One region of the Paenibacillus ilasis genome, then DNA from elsewhere that is predicted to be linked to it. Evidence: riboswitches for the same ligand, from Rfam matches in the RefSeq annotation. Region 1 holds a riboswitch; each other region holds the start of a gene.
The links. A riboswitch is a leader RNA that binds a small molecule or an ion and turns the genes downstream of it on or off. The one in region 1 is predicted to bind ZMP and ZTP.
Positions count from the first base shown of each region.

Region 2: another riboswitch for ZMP and ZTP. It lies ahead of rpiB (ribose 5-phosphate isomerase B); the one in region 1 lies ahead of purT (phosphoribosylglycinamide formyltransferase 2).
Region 3: another riboswitch for ZMP and ZTP. It lies ahead of ACETK5_RS08265 (bifunctional 5,10-methylenetetrahydrofolate dehydrogenase/5,10-methenyltetrahydrofolate cyclohydrolase); the one in region 1 lies ahead of purT (phosphoribosylglycinamide formyltransferase 2).

Region 1 covers NZ_JBHDJG010000001.1:1,913,541-1,917,727, forward strand. Annotated here, with positions in the region: gene dapA (4-hydroxy-tetrahydrodipicolinate synthase) at 15-914, opposite strand; gene ACETK5_RS09090 (LysR family transcriptional regulator) at 1,026-1,901, shown strand; ZMP/ZTP riboswitch at 1,964-2,044, shown strand; gene purT (phosphoribosylglycinamide formyltransferase 2) at 2,125-3,285, shown strand; gene ACETK5_RS09100 (MATE family efflux transporter) at 3,607-4,187, shown strand, end outside.
Region 2 covers NZ_JBHDJG010000004.1:515,518-519,704, forward strand. Annotated here, with positions in the region: gene ACETK5_RS29715 (L-threonylcarbamoyladenylate synthase) at 1-55, shown strand, start outside; gene ACETK5_RS29720 (manganese efflux pump MntP) at 137-700, shown strand; gene ACETK5_RS29725 (low molecular weight protein arginine phosphatase) at 755-1,342, shown strand; ZMP/ZTP riboswitch at 1,444-1,525, shown strand; gene rpiB (ribose 5-phosphate isomerase B) at 1,640-2,104, shown strand; gene ACETK5_RS29735 (TIGR01440 family protein) at 2,185-2,769, shown strand; gene ACETK5_RS29740 (serine hydroxymethyltransferase) at 2,860-4,110, shown strand.
Region 3 covers NZ_JBHDJG010000001.1:1,709,942-1,714,128, forward strand. Annotated here, with positions in the region: gene ACETK5_RS08255 (TIGR03943 family putative permease subunit) at 1-327, opposite strand, end outside; gene ACETK5_RS08260 (permease) at 425-1,435, opposite strand; ZMP/ZTP riboswitch at 1,593-1,672, shown strand; gene ACETK5_RS08265 (bifunctional 5,10-methylenetetrahydrofolate dehydrogenase/5,10-methenyltetrahydrofolate cyclohydrolase) at 1,739-2,587, shown strand; gene ACETK5_RS08270 (LacI family DNA-binding transcriptional regulator) at 2,903-3,895, shown strand; gene ACETK5_RS08275 (glycoside hydrolase family 32 protein) at 4,077-4,187, shown strand, end outside.

The DNA of each region.
Region 1 (4,187 bases):
GAGGAGAAAGCAGGTTACACCGAGAAGTCGGTGTTTGTCAGTTGTTGAATTGCGTGATCTAAAGATAGCTTAAGCTTTTCCGTAATGGGCCCCATAGGCAGACGAAGGATATCCGATGAGATCAGGCCTTGCTGGGCAAGCAGCCATTTTAGCGGAGCGGGATTGGATTCTTCGAACAGCTTATGAATGTAGGGGAGCAGGACTTCAAACTCCATTTCGGATCGAGAATAATCTCCCCGGGCAGCTAATTGAAACACCCGAATGAAAGCCTCGGTATTCACATTAGCCGATGCCAGAATTCCGCCAGAAGCTCCATGACACAGCATCTCATGAAAGAGGACATCGTTGCCGCATAGAACGGGCTTTGTATCGTATTGGGATAAACTTCTCGTAAGCTCCGTACTCTCGGTGCTGTCTTTCACCCCGATCACCCCGGGGATCTCCATGATTCTTCTTACGGCATCAACCGGTAACCGGATTCCTGTACGCGAAGGAACCTCGTACAGAATGACCGGGATCCCGACCTCGGCCACCTTTCGGAAATGCTGCAGGATACCATCGATCGAAGGGCGACTGTAATACGGCGTGACCACCAATACCGCATCAGCACCGATATGACCTGCCAGTTCCGTTCGTTTCATACTGGACACCGTATCATTTGTACCGGTACCTATGATAAGGGGCAATAGCCGTCCGTCCAGACTCTCACGCGTTTCCTCCACAACCTGCACGACTTCCTCCCAAGCTACGGTCGGCGCTTCACCGGTCGTTCCGTTGATGACCAATCCCTGAATATCATAGGATAACAAATTCTTTAAATAACGATGATAAGACGGACGATCCAGTTCGTACTCCTGTGAAAAGGGAGTGATCACAGGAACATAAATGCCATGCAGTTCTTGCTGAGTCAGCATAATCTTTCCTCCAATTCATGGATGATGGCTATACTTTATCATGGGAATTAAGATCGGCGTTATCTATAATAATAGATAGTTATTATCAATATTATTGATAAGGAGAGAGTGATGGAACTTATCTACCTGCAAACCTTCAGGGAGGTTGCGATTCGCCAGAGCTTTACAAAAGCCGCGGATGAGTTGGGTTATGCCCAATCCAGCGTAACCACCCAAATTCAGAAGCTGGAGAAGGAATACGGCGTCAAGCTGTTTGAGCGGTATGGCAGAGGCTTGCGCCTGACGAAGTCGGGTGAGGAGCTGTTCAAGTATGCCGTTCAAATGCTGGATCTGTTTCAGCAGTCGAAGGAAAAGCTGACCAAGCAAGGTGGAGGCACCTTATCGATCGGAACGATAGACTCGTTGGCCGCTTATTTTCTTCCGTCCGTCATTCACCAACTGAAACTAAGGCATGAGGATCTTGTCATCCGTTTACAACCGGATCGTGAAGATAACATCATCAGTAAGGTGAGAGAAGGCGAGTACGATCTCGGTCTTATTTTGGATGAAAAACCGGAGGATTCCTCCTTGAATTGGATCCCCGTTCGGGAAGAGCCCCTCCTGCTGATTGCCCATCCGGATCATCCGCTTCATGTTGAACCGGTCATAGAGCTAGAACATCTGGCTGATGCCGAATGGATTATGCCCGAGGGTAGTTGTAATTACCGCATGATGTTGGAAAAGGTGCTGCGTGCCAGCGGAGTTCCAATGCGAATAGGGCTGGAATTGGGCAATCCCGAGGCAATCAAGAGATATGTGATGTCCGGTACGGGTATCTCATTATTGCCGAGGATGGTAGCAGAGGAGGAAATCAAGCGTGGTGAGCTTGCGATTCTTCCCTTTGCGCATTCTGACATTCGTTTGGATATTCAGCTGGTCATTCACCCCAAGAAGTGGCTTTCACAATCGCTGAAGGATGCAATCGATATGCTGAAGTCTAAATCCTAATGTCGCCTCGGGTGATATTGCAATTAGCGGGAAGATTCAGTATGATTTAAATAACAATGTATAGGTTTATGTGTGACTGGCGTAGCATGGGGGACCATGAGGGAGCACATAGATGACGACGGCCGTACGCCTGGGCAGAGGTAAGGGAGTTTATTTCCCTTACCTCTTTATTATCTTCTGCTTTTATAAGTCTCTGAAACTACGAAAAGGGGATAAAACCACGATGTTAAAAACGAAGAAAATACTGCTGCTAGGTTCGGGAGAACTGGGGAAAGAAGTCATCATTGAGGCCCAGAGATTGGGGGTTGAAACCGTAGCCGTCGATCGTTATGCCGACGCTCCTGCCATGCATGTTGCCGATCATAGCTATGTCATCGATATGCTGGATGGGGAGAGATTGCGCGCAATTATCGAGCAGGAGAAACCGGACTTGATCGTGCCCGAAATCGAGGCACTGGCTACCTCGGAGCTGGTTAAGCTGGAGGTAGAGGGGTATCGGGTTATACCTACTGCCAGAGCTGCGAAGCTTACGATGGACCGTGAAGGGATTCGCCGGTTAGCTTCAGAGGCGTTGGGACTTCCTACTGCAGACTACCGATTTGCCGATACGTATGAGGAATTTAAACAGGCTGTCCTGGACATGGGGTTCCCGTGCGTGATTAAACCTCTGATGAGTTCCTCTGGCAAAGGCCAGAGTGTATGTCGCTCCGAAGGGGATATTGAGCCCTGCTGGAACATCGCCATGGAAGGCGGTCGTGTACAGAACGGAAGAGTGATCATTGAAGAATTCATTACGTTCCAATCGGAGATCACGCTTCTGACCGTCCGCTCCGTCAATGGAACAAACTTCTGTGCGCCAATCGGGCATATTCAGGAGAGCGGGGACTATATCGAATCCTGGCAGCCGCACGACATGTCCGAAGAGCAGATCGAGGAAGCTAAATATATTGCAAGGACGATTACCGACGAGCTTGGCGGTTATGGATTGTTTGGTGTTGAATTGTTCCTGGCCGAGGATAAAGTGTATTTTAGCGAGGTATCTCCGCGACCGCATGATACCGGATTGGTTACGCTGGTCACGCAAAATTTATCAGAATTCGCGCTTCACGTCCGCGCCATTCTAGGGTTTCCGATCCCGGAGATCGAATTGATAACGCCGGGAGCCAGCCGTCCGCTGAAAGCGGCGCGAGAGCTGGAGAGTTACACAATTACCGGCGCCGAGCAAGCACTGGCTGTTCCGAATACGCAGCTGCGCATTTTTGGGAAACCGGTGACCAAGGTCGGAAGACGGGTCGCAGTAGCGTTGTCAACCGCCGGCGCAGTGGAAGAAGCGCGTTCGCGTGCGAAGCAGGCTTTGGATAAGCTTGCTGTTGAAGAAGCATAATCGTTCTTGATTCTTAGGATGGTGCTTCCATGATCATATAAAAAAAGATCAACCGATTAACCGGTTGATCTTTTTTCATTGACGTTATTTCGTGGATTAGAACGGGTATGAACCGTCCTGATCATCATGTCTTGTTTTCGTTTAGGTTTTGATGATAAATATGCAGAAATTTATGTTCTTTCGTGATAAGATACACAAGAATACAAACGACCCTCACCCATTATAATGTTTTCAATGCGATGCTTTATAGGCACGGTTTAAAGCATGATCATACCCAATAAATATATAGAGGAACGTTTATGACGGCATAGGAGAATCTACATGAGAGACATGACGCAAGGAAGTCCGATCAGGCTGATCATTATGTTTACGATCCCGCTTTTGATCGGAAATATTTTTCAACAATTTTATAATATGGCTGATACCCTGATCGTGGGACGGACCATTGGTGTGAACGCTCTTGCGGCCGTTGGCTCGACAGGCAGTATTTTGTTTTTTGTCATTGGCTTTGCCCAAGGCTTGACGGCAGGTTTGTCCATCATAACGGCGCAGCGCTTTGGCGCCAAGGATATCGCGGGCGTTCGCAAAAGCGTGGGAACGAGTATATGGATTAGTCTTGTATTCACGGTTTTCCTCACCATTGTGAGTGTCATATTTACGAAGCCCGTCCTCGTCATGATGAATACGCCGGCAGAAATTTTGGATGATGCTTATTCGTATTTAATCGTCATTAACTGGGGCGTTGGCGCAGCCGTTCTGTTCAACTTGCTGGCTAACCTGCTCAGAGCGCTCGGGGATAGTCGGACGCCGCTTCTCTTCTTGGTGGTCGCAAGCATTCTGAACATCGTTCTCGATCTGTTGTTTATTCTTGTATTCAAGATGGGCGTAGCCGGGGCAGGGCT
Region 2 (4,187 bases), on a different contig from region 1:
CGTCATGAACCGGCTGTTGAAGGCCGCGGGACACCACATCATCGATGTGAATTGAGCTGCCGCATGAACGCTTTTGGCATCATTTACCCCTTGTCCGCATATGGTGTACAAGACCATGGGACTTGGGGGAATGGGCATGCTGGAGGCGTCTGTCCAATCGGGACAGCTTGCGGCGATTCTGCTGATGGCGGTTGCACTCGGGCTAGACGCATTTTCGCTTGGAATCGGAGTTGGAATGAGAGGCGGTATGCGCTTAGGCCATATGCTGGGCATCAGTTTCATGATCGCGTTGTTTCACATGCTGATGCCGCTGCTGGGTTTATTTGCCGGCCGCTATGTCGGCATGTTACTGGGTCACGTCACAGGGCTTGCGGCCGGAGGGCTGCTGCTTCTGCTCGGCGGGCATATGATGTATAACGCCCTGCGGGGCGGAGAAGGACAGCGAATCCATCCTACCGCATTTTTAGGTATGCTGCTGTTTTCGCTTAGCGTCAGCATCGACTCCTTCTCGGTAGGCGTTTCGCTCGGGATGTTTGTGGATGATGTATTGTTGATCGTGATTTCCTTCGGGATCGTGGGCGGTTTGCTGTCCATTCTCGGCTTGCTGCTTGGCCGTCAGGTAAGCAACAAGCTGGGGGAGTACGGTGAAATGCTGGGCGGGCTGATTTTGGTCATCTTTGGCATGATGTTTATCTTTTGACGTTATATTTGTTACAATAACCCCAAAGAACCTACGAACGGGAGGAATGGGACCGTGAAAAATATACTGTTTGTCTGCACGGGAAATACCTGCCGCAGTCCGATGGCTGAAGGCATGCTGCGCAAGCTTGCCAAACAACGGGGCGTCCCGCTGGAAACGAAGTCCGCCGGTGTCTCGGCCGTGGATGGAATGCCGGTGTCCCATCATGCGGAATCCATACTGCGAGACCAGGATATCCAAGAACGCTTGGTGTCCAAACCATTGACCGCGAACCTGGTGGAGTGGGCAGACCTGATTCTGACGCTGACCCAGTCGCATAAGCAGTATGCGATAAGGCAGTTCCCGCATGCTGCAGACAAGATGCACACTCTGAAAGAGTTTGTTGAGGATGACCGCCGGGTGCTGGATGATCTGCGGGAACAGGATAGTCTGTATGCAGCGCTTGAGCTGGCCAGATCTCTGGGCCGCGATGTCAGCGACCGTGACCGGGAGCGTCTGATTGAGCTGCGCCAGCGTATCCCGAGCTTCGATATCTCCGATCCTTTTGGAGGCTCGCGGGAGGAATATGAAGCGACGGCTGCAGAGATTCGGACGGCGTTGTTTCGTCTCTTGGACAAGCTGGAAGCGGATCAGCATAAATAGGGTCGGCTTAGACGGAATCGAAGAGTACATCCGTGCTCAAATGGCTAAAAAAGCCGCTTGCCTTTCACAAGGTATTGCTTTAAGATGAAGGTGAAAAACAAAAGATCCGGTGTAACTGGCGACGAAGTGGATGAAACCACGATGGAGCATCGGAATATACGGCCGGTCGCCTGGGCAAAGAGCATTTGGAGCACAATACGTGCGCCGACTGCTCTTTTTTCGTCTTTTGCGTGGAGTTTGGGTTATAATGAAACAAGCTAAAACGCAAAAGCGAACATACGAGGGGGTTTTTCATAGATGAAAATTGCATTGGGTACGGATCATGCCGGCATTCGTCTGAAAGAGGAAATCGTGGAAGTCATTCGAGGTCTTGGACACGAGGTGGAGGATCTGGGCTGCGGCTGTTCCGATTCCGTGGATTATCCCGATTATGCCCTACCGGTGTGCGAGAAGGTCGTCTCGGGTGAAGCGGATCGCGGCATTCTAATCTGCGGCACGGGCATCGGCATGAGCATTGCGGCCAACAAGGTGCCGGGTATTCGCTGCGCGCTGACCCATGATGTGTTCTCAGCCAAAGCGACGCGCGAGCATAACGACAGTAACGTGATTGCGCTGGGTGAGCGTGTCGTCGGTCCCGGACTTGCCGCCGAAATCGTCAGCGCATGGCTGACAACGGATTTCAGTCATGGCGAGCGCCATGTCGGCCGCGTGAACAAGATCAAGGCCATCGAGGAGCGTTACCTGAAGAATGAATCGCGATAGGTGAACGCGTAAGCAGCTGCGGCTATCGTGATAGGGGAATGAAGCATCTTCTGTGAAAAAATCATCGGGAGGACTGTGACATGACGGATATCTCCAAGGTTTCCTTGAACGAACAGACAGCGCGTATTGTCCGCGAACTGGCCGAAGCGGCCGTCTTAGGCCCTGGTAAAGTGCTGGTCATCGGAGCCAGTACCAGTGAAGTGGTCGGACGACGGATCGGTACAGGCGGCGCTTTAGAAACGGCCCAGCAGCTCCTTCAGGGCATTGCCGAGGTTCAAACGGAATTCGGTTTTGCTGTGGCCTATCAATGCTGCGAGCATCTGAACCGTGCGCTTGTCATGGAACGCGAGCTGCTTGAGCGGCTGGGCTTGACGGAAGTAGCGGCTGTTCCCATTCCGGGAGCGGGCGGGTCGATGGCTTCCGCAGCTTACCGCAGCATGAAGGAGCCTTGCCTTGCGGAATCGATTGAAGCCCATGCGGGTGTCGATATCGGCGAGACGCTGATCGGCATGCATTTGCGGAGAGTGGCGGTTCCGTTCAGGCCGAGCGAGCGTTATATCGGAGAGGCGCGCGTAACCGCGGCTTATACCCGCCCGAAGCTGATTGGCGGAGAACGCGCGGTGTATCGGCTCGAGCAGGGGGATGATTCCACGCTGTGCGATTGATTCGAATGAGAACTCGCTTTTTTAATGATGACAACTTGTAGTTTTGAATTTGCAAGAAAAAATAATGATTGATTATGGGAGGATATGAACATGATGGAACATTTGCGGAAGAGTGACCCGGCTGTATTGGAAGCGATGGATTTGGAGCTGAAGCGTCAACGCAGCAACATTGAACTGATTGCCTCTGAGAATATTGTCAGCGAAGCGGTTATGGAAGCTATGGGGACCGTTCTGACGAATAAATATGCGGAAGGCTACCCTGGCAAACGCTATTACGGTGGCTGTGAGCGTGTGGATATCGTGGAAGATATCGCCCGTGACCGTGCCAAAGAACTGTTCGGAGCCGAGCATGCCAACGTTCAGCCGCACTCCGGTGCCCAAGCGAACATGGCGGTATATTTGGCAGCCCTGAAGCCTGGAGATACCGTGCTCGGCATGAACCTGGCCCATGGCGGCCATTTGACTCACGGAAGCCCGGTTAACGCTTCCGGCCTTCTGTACAATTTCGTTGCCTACGGCGTGCAAGAGGACACGTTCCTTATCGATTACGACGAAGTCCGCAAAGCGGCATTCAAGCATCGCCCTCGCCTGATCGTGGCGGGTGCAAGTGCATACCCTCGCATCATTGATTTTGAAAAGCTTGCTGCCATCGCGAACGACGTTGGTGCGTTGTTTATGGTCGATATGGCCCATATTGCAGGTCTCGTTGCGGCAGGACTTCATCCGAATCCGGTTCCGCATGCCCATTTTGTAACGACAACGACGCATAAGACGCTTCGCGGACCTCGCGGCGGTATGATTTTGTGCAAAAAAGCTTGGGCGCAAGCGATCGATAAAGCGGTATTCCCCGGCTCCCAAGGCGGCCCGCTCATGCATGTCATTGCTTCCAAAGCCGTTGCGCTTGGCGAAGCATTGGATCCGTCCTTCAAGACGTATGCAGAGAACGTCGTAAAGAACGCGAAAGTGCTGGCTGATACCCTGATCGAGGAAGGTCTGAACATCGTATCCGGCGGAACCGATAACCACCTGATGCTCGTGGATACCCGTAATCTGGACATCACCGGTAAAGACGCTGAGAAAGTTCTGGACTCCATCGGCATTACCGTGAACAAGAATGCCATCCCGTTTGATCCGACCAGCCCGTTCGTCACGAGCGGTATCCGTATCGGTACCCCTGCGGTTACTTCCCGGGGTATGGATGAGCAAGCGATGGTGACCATCGCGAAAATTATAGCCATGACATTGAAGCAGCCGAAAGACGAGGCAACGCTTGAAAAAGCAGGCCGTTTGGTGGCTGAGCTTACAGATCAATATCCTCTCTATGCTGAAATGAAATATTAATCACAGTTTCCTTTGCATAAGAAGCCTATGATAAGAGGACCCCGCCTGATGCAGGTGGGGTCCTTTTAGGAGCTATA
Region 3 (4,187 bases), 200 kb from region 1:
GCCGAGGGCTTGGTCCGGCAGGAGCAGGCCAAACAGCAGCGGCACCATGAATAGCCCGTATACCGTTACGTTTTTGACAAGGCCGGCAGGAAGGGGGTGCTCGCAATCACACACCTCTCCTGAATCACCTGCAAGGGAATGCCATATCATGCCGAATGCAATGAACAACAGCGGAACCGGGCATAGAAGCAGCAGGGTCTGCATATGAGGCGCTAAGTAATATTCAAGCGAATCTGAAGCGTTCAGATGCATGATATAAGCGGCGAGAGCCGCAACAAGCAGCGACCGGAGCGTATAGTGAATCCGTATCCTCAAACTGGACTTCATGGTCCCAATCACCTCCAATCTCAACGGGTACCTGGTGAGTCTGAACGGTCCCGGTAATCTCCTCTTCGTTTTTCGCAAATCTTCCTTCTCTCGCCAGCTAACCACCCAATAGAGCGTCAACGGCTACAGAGCCGATAAATACGAGCGTCATCACCAGCAGGCTTAAACCGATCACAAATTTGGTTTTGAAGGTAGCCGACAGCATGAGCAGGCTTTTGAAATCCAGCATCGGGCCGAGCACCAGGAAGGAAACAAGCGGGCCTACGGTAAAGGTATGCGTGAACGCCGATGCCACAAAGGCATCCGAAGTCGAGCAGAGGGACAGGATGAAAGCAAACCCCATCATGAACAAGTAAGAGGCGGCGGGACCGCTCCCCAATGCCAGCAGCTCCTCCCTTGGAATGAAGGATTGGATGCAGGCCGTCAGGAATGCGCCAAGAACCAGGTATTTGCCCATCTCAATCAATTCGTCTCCGGCGTGAACAAACATGCTTCTCCATGTTTTGGGATGCTCATGCAGCTTGCGTCCGCCATTGGCGGAATCCCGTTCGGAAAACTCTTGAAAAGAACGCTTGAGCGGGTTGCTCCTTGAAAAAACATAGACGAGCAAACCTACCGTCACCGCGACTGCAAAAGCCAGTCCCATCCGGCCGATCGTCACTTCGGGATGCGAACGGAAGGCCATGATCGTTGCAGCGAACACAATGGGGTTCAGGATGGGACCGCTGAGGATAAAGGTTACGGCGATGTAGGCAGGCATCCCCTTGAGCATCAACCTTCGGACGACCGGGATCATACCGCATTCACATATGGGAAACATAATCCCCAGCATGGAAGCGAACAGGACGCCGACGACCGGATTTTTGGGCGTGATACGACGCACCCACTGTTCTTTGACGAACATTTGCAGGAGGGACGAAATTAGCACCCCAAGCAGCACAAACGGAAGCGCCTCAAGGAAAATACCCGTAAAGATGGTTTTTACCTGCTGTATGTCATGGCTTGAGAGTAGACTTAAATCCTTCTGCAGCCATATCGTCAAGACCGGAATCACGAAGACAAGCGGAATAATGAAGGGCAGCATTCTGAAGATTACCGGATATTTCATTTGGGCCTCCTGGAGCGATTTGATCTTAGGACATTCTATGCTTGTACCATCAGCAACATACGTGATTCCCCTAAATTAATCAAAAAGATTACGATTTAAAATGGTCAGTTTCGTAATCGGTAGCGCGATGTCCAAAGTCGTGGTATATTAAAAAAAGTTATCTATGTGTTACTGGCGTAGCTTGGGGTACCAAGAGGGAGCACATAGGATCATATGCCGTACGCCTGGGCAAGAGGTAAGGAGACGATGAAGTCGCCTTGCCTCTTTATGTTTTTAAATACAATGGCGAAGGAGCGGATTAGCATGAGTAAGGAACCCGTAATTTTGGATGGAAAAAAGGTATCCGACGATATCAAGGCCAAGCTGGCCGTAAAGGTACAGGAATTGAAGCAGCAAGGGGTAACGCCTTGTCTGGCAACGATTCTGGTTGGCGATGATCCTGCCTCGGCGACCTATGTGCGGATGAAGGGAAATGCTTGCGAGCGGCTTGGCATCATATCCAAGAAAGTGGTACTGGAGACGTCAACAACGACAGCAGAGCTGATTGCCGCGATCCAAGAGCTGAACGAGGATCCGAATGTCCACGGCATTCTGCTGCAGCATCCGGTTCCGCATCATATCGATGAACGGGCGGCTTTTGATTCTATTGATATTGAAAAAGACGTGGATGGAGTGACCACGCTTGGTTTCTCGCAAAATGCGTTTGGTTTTGCCGATTACCCGTCTTGTACGCCTGCCGCGATTATTGCGATTATGGATTATTATGATCTGCCAATCGAAGGGAAGCATGCCGTGGTGGTCGGACGCAGTCCGATTCTGGGTAAGCCGGTATCGATGATGCTGCTTAATCGCAATGCTACCGTTACGATCTGCCACTCGAGAACGAAGAACCTTGGGGAGATTGTGTCCCAGGGGGATATCGTGGTTGCGGCCGTAGGCAAGCCTAATTTCATTCAAGGGGACTGGATCAAGCCGGGAGCCGTCGTATTGGATGCCGGCTATAATCCAGGCAATATCGGCGACTGCGATTACGAAGCCTGCGCGAAGTTGGCATCCGCAATTACACCAGTACCTGCCGGTGTTGGCCCCGTTACGATTGCTACATTGCTGAAGCATACCGTCGAATCGGCTGAGCGAACCGTGCAAGCCTAACAGTAACCATGTAATAACGGGATAAGGCACGGTTCATTTACGCGTCCCGAAAGGGGATTTGCATGGAGAATCCCCCTTTGAATCGCTTCGTTCCCCGCTAGAGTCTGGAACGCAGAAAAGTATTGCCCATCAAAGGCTCGGGGTGAAGTCTGCATTTCACGGATGCCCAGACGTCATGTTATAGTTAGGAAAAAGTGAAATCGAAGGGGAGAGATTCATGCACAAACGAATCATTGCCTGTTGTGTGGCGGAGCAAGGAGCTGCGGAGGTTTATCCGTTCGGTGCAGCGCCGCAAACGGCTCCCGGGAGAACCGAATGAAGAACACGATTGCAGATATTGCCAAAAAAGCCGGAGTTGCCAAAAGCACGGTCTCCCGTTTCTTAAACGGAGGTTCCGTCAGTCATGCGACACGCCAAAAGATTGAGCTGGTCATTCAGGAAACCGGCTATATTCCGAATTCGTTCGCACAGAGCTTGAAAGCGAAAAAAACCAACATGATCGGCACCATTGTGCCGCGTCTGGATTCATTCTCAGCATCGCAGACCGTTGCCGGCATGGACGAAGAATTAAGGAAACACGGTTATCAGCTTCTCATCATCAATGCAAGCCAGGATTTATCCAGGGAGATAGAAGCGCTGTATGATCTCGCTAGGCAAAAAATATCTGGCATTATTTTATTCGCCACCCAGGTGACGGAAACACATCTTGCCGCGATTAAAGAGATCAGCATTCCCGTCATTCTGCTCGGACAACAGCATAAGGAGGTCCACAGCATGATTTATAACGACCATGCCGCAGGCTATGACATGGGCCGATATGTGCTGTCCAAGGGACACCGTCATATAGCTTATATCGGTGTGACGGAAAAAGACGTTGCTGTCGGAGTTCAGCGGAAAGAAGGGTTTCTGAAGGCGTTAAGCGAGTATGACGGGGTGGAAGCGATTTTCTATGAAAGTGGATTTAAGATGGCGGATGGAGTTGCGGAGGCTTTGGCTATTTTTGAGCAAAACCGAACGATGCCTACTGCGGTGGTCTGCGCTACTGACAACATTGCGCTGGGCGTGATGAAAGCGGCGCACATGAGAGGCATTCATATTCCCAACGAACTCTCCGTTACCGGCTTTGGCGGATACGACGTAACCGAAGTGATTCATCCCGGATTGACAACCGTTAAATATGGATATTCCCAAGCGGGCCACCTCGCAGCTCAGCATATTATAAAGCTGGTCAACGACGAGCCTGTGGATTTCCTGACGGTCATGAATTGCGATATGATTCATCGGGAAAGCGTTGACAATCTAAATTAGGTATTTTATACTGAAAAAAACGGAACCGGTTCCAATACTGCTATTGCCTGGTATTGGAGCTGAGTTCATTATTTTTACCTCGAGTTGGAACCGGTTCCACTATAAGTGGATCAGGCTGGTGTTCACGCACAGCATGATCCGTTTGATGCTATTAGAAAGCCCATTTACAAGGAGAAGAGACATGGACAGAGAACGGAAATACCGACGCCTGGATCAGGCCTCTCCCGAAGAGATTTCCTCCTTAAAGGAGCAAGCAAAACAAAGCGAATGGAGGCAGAGGTTTCACATACAG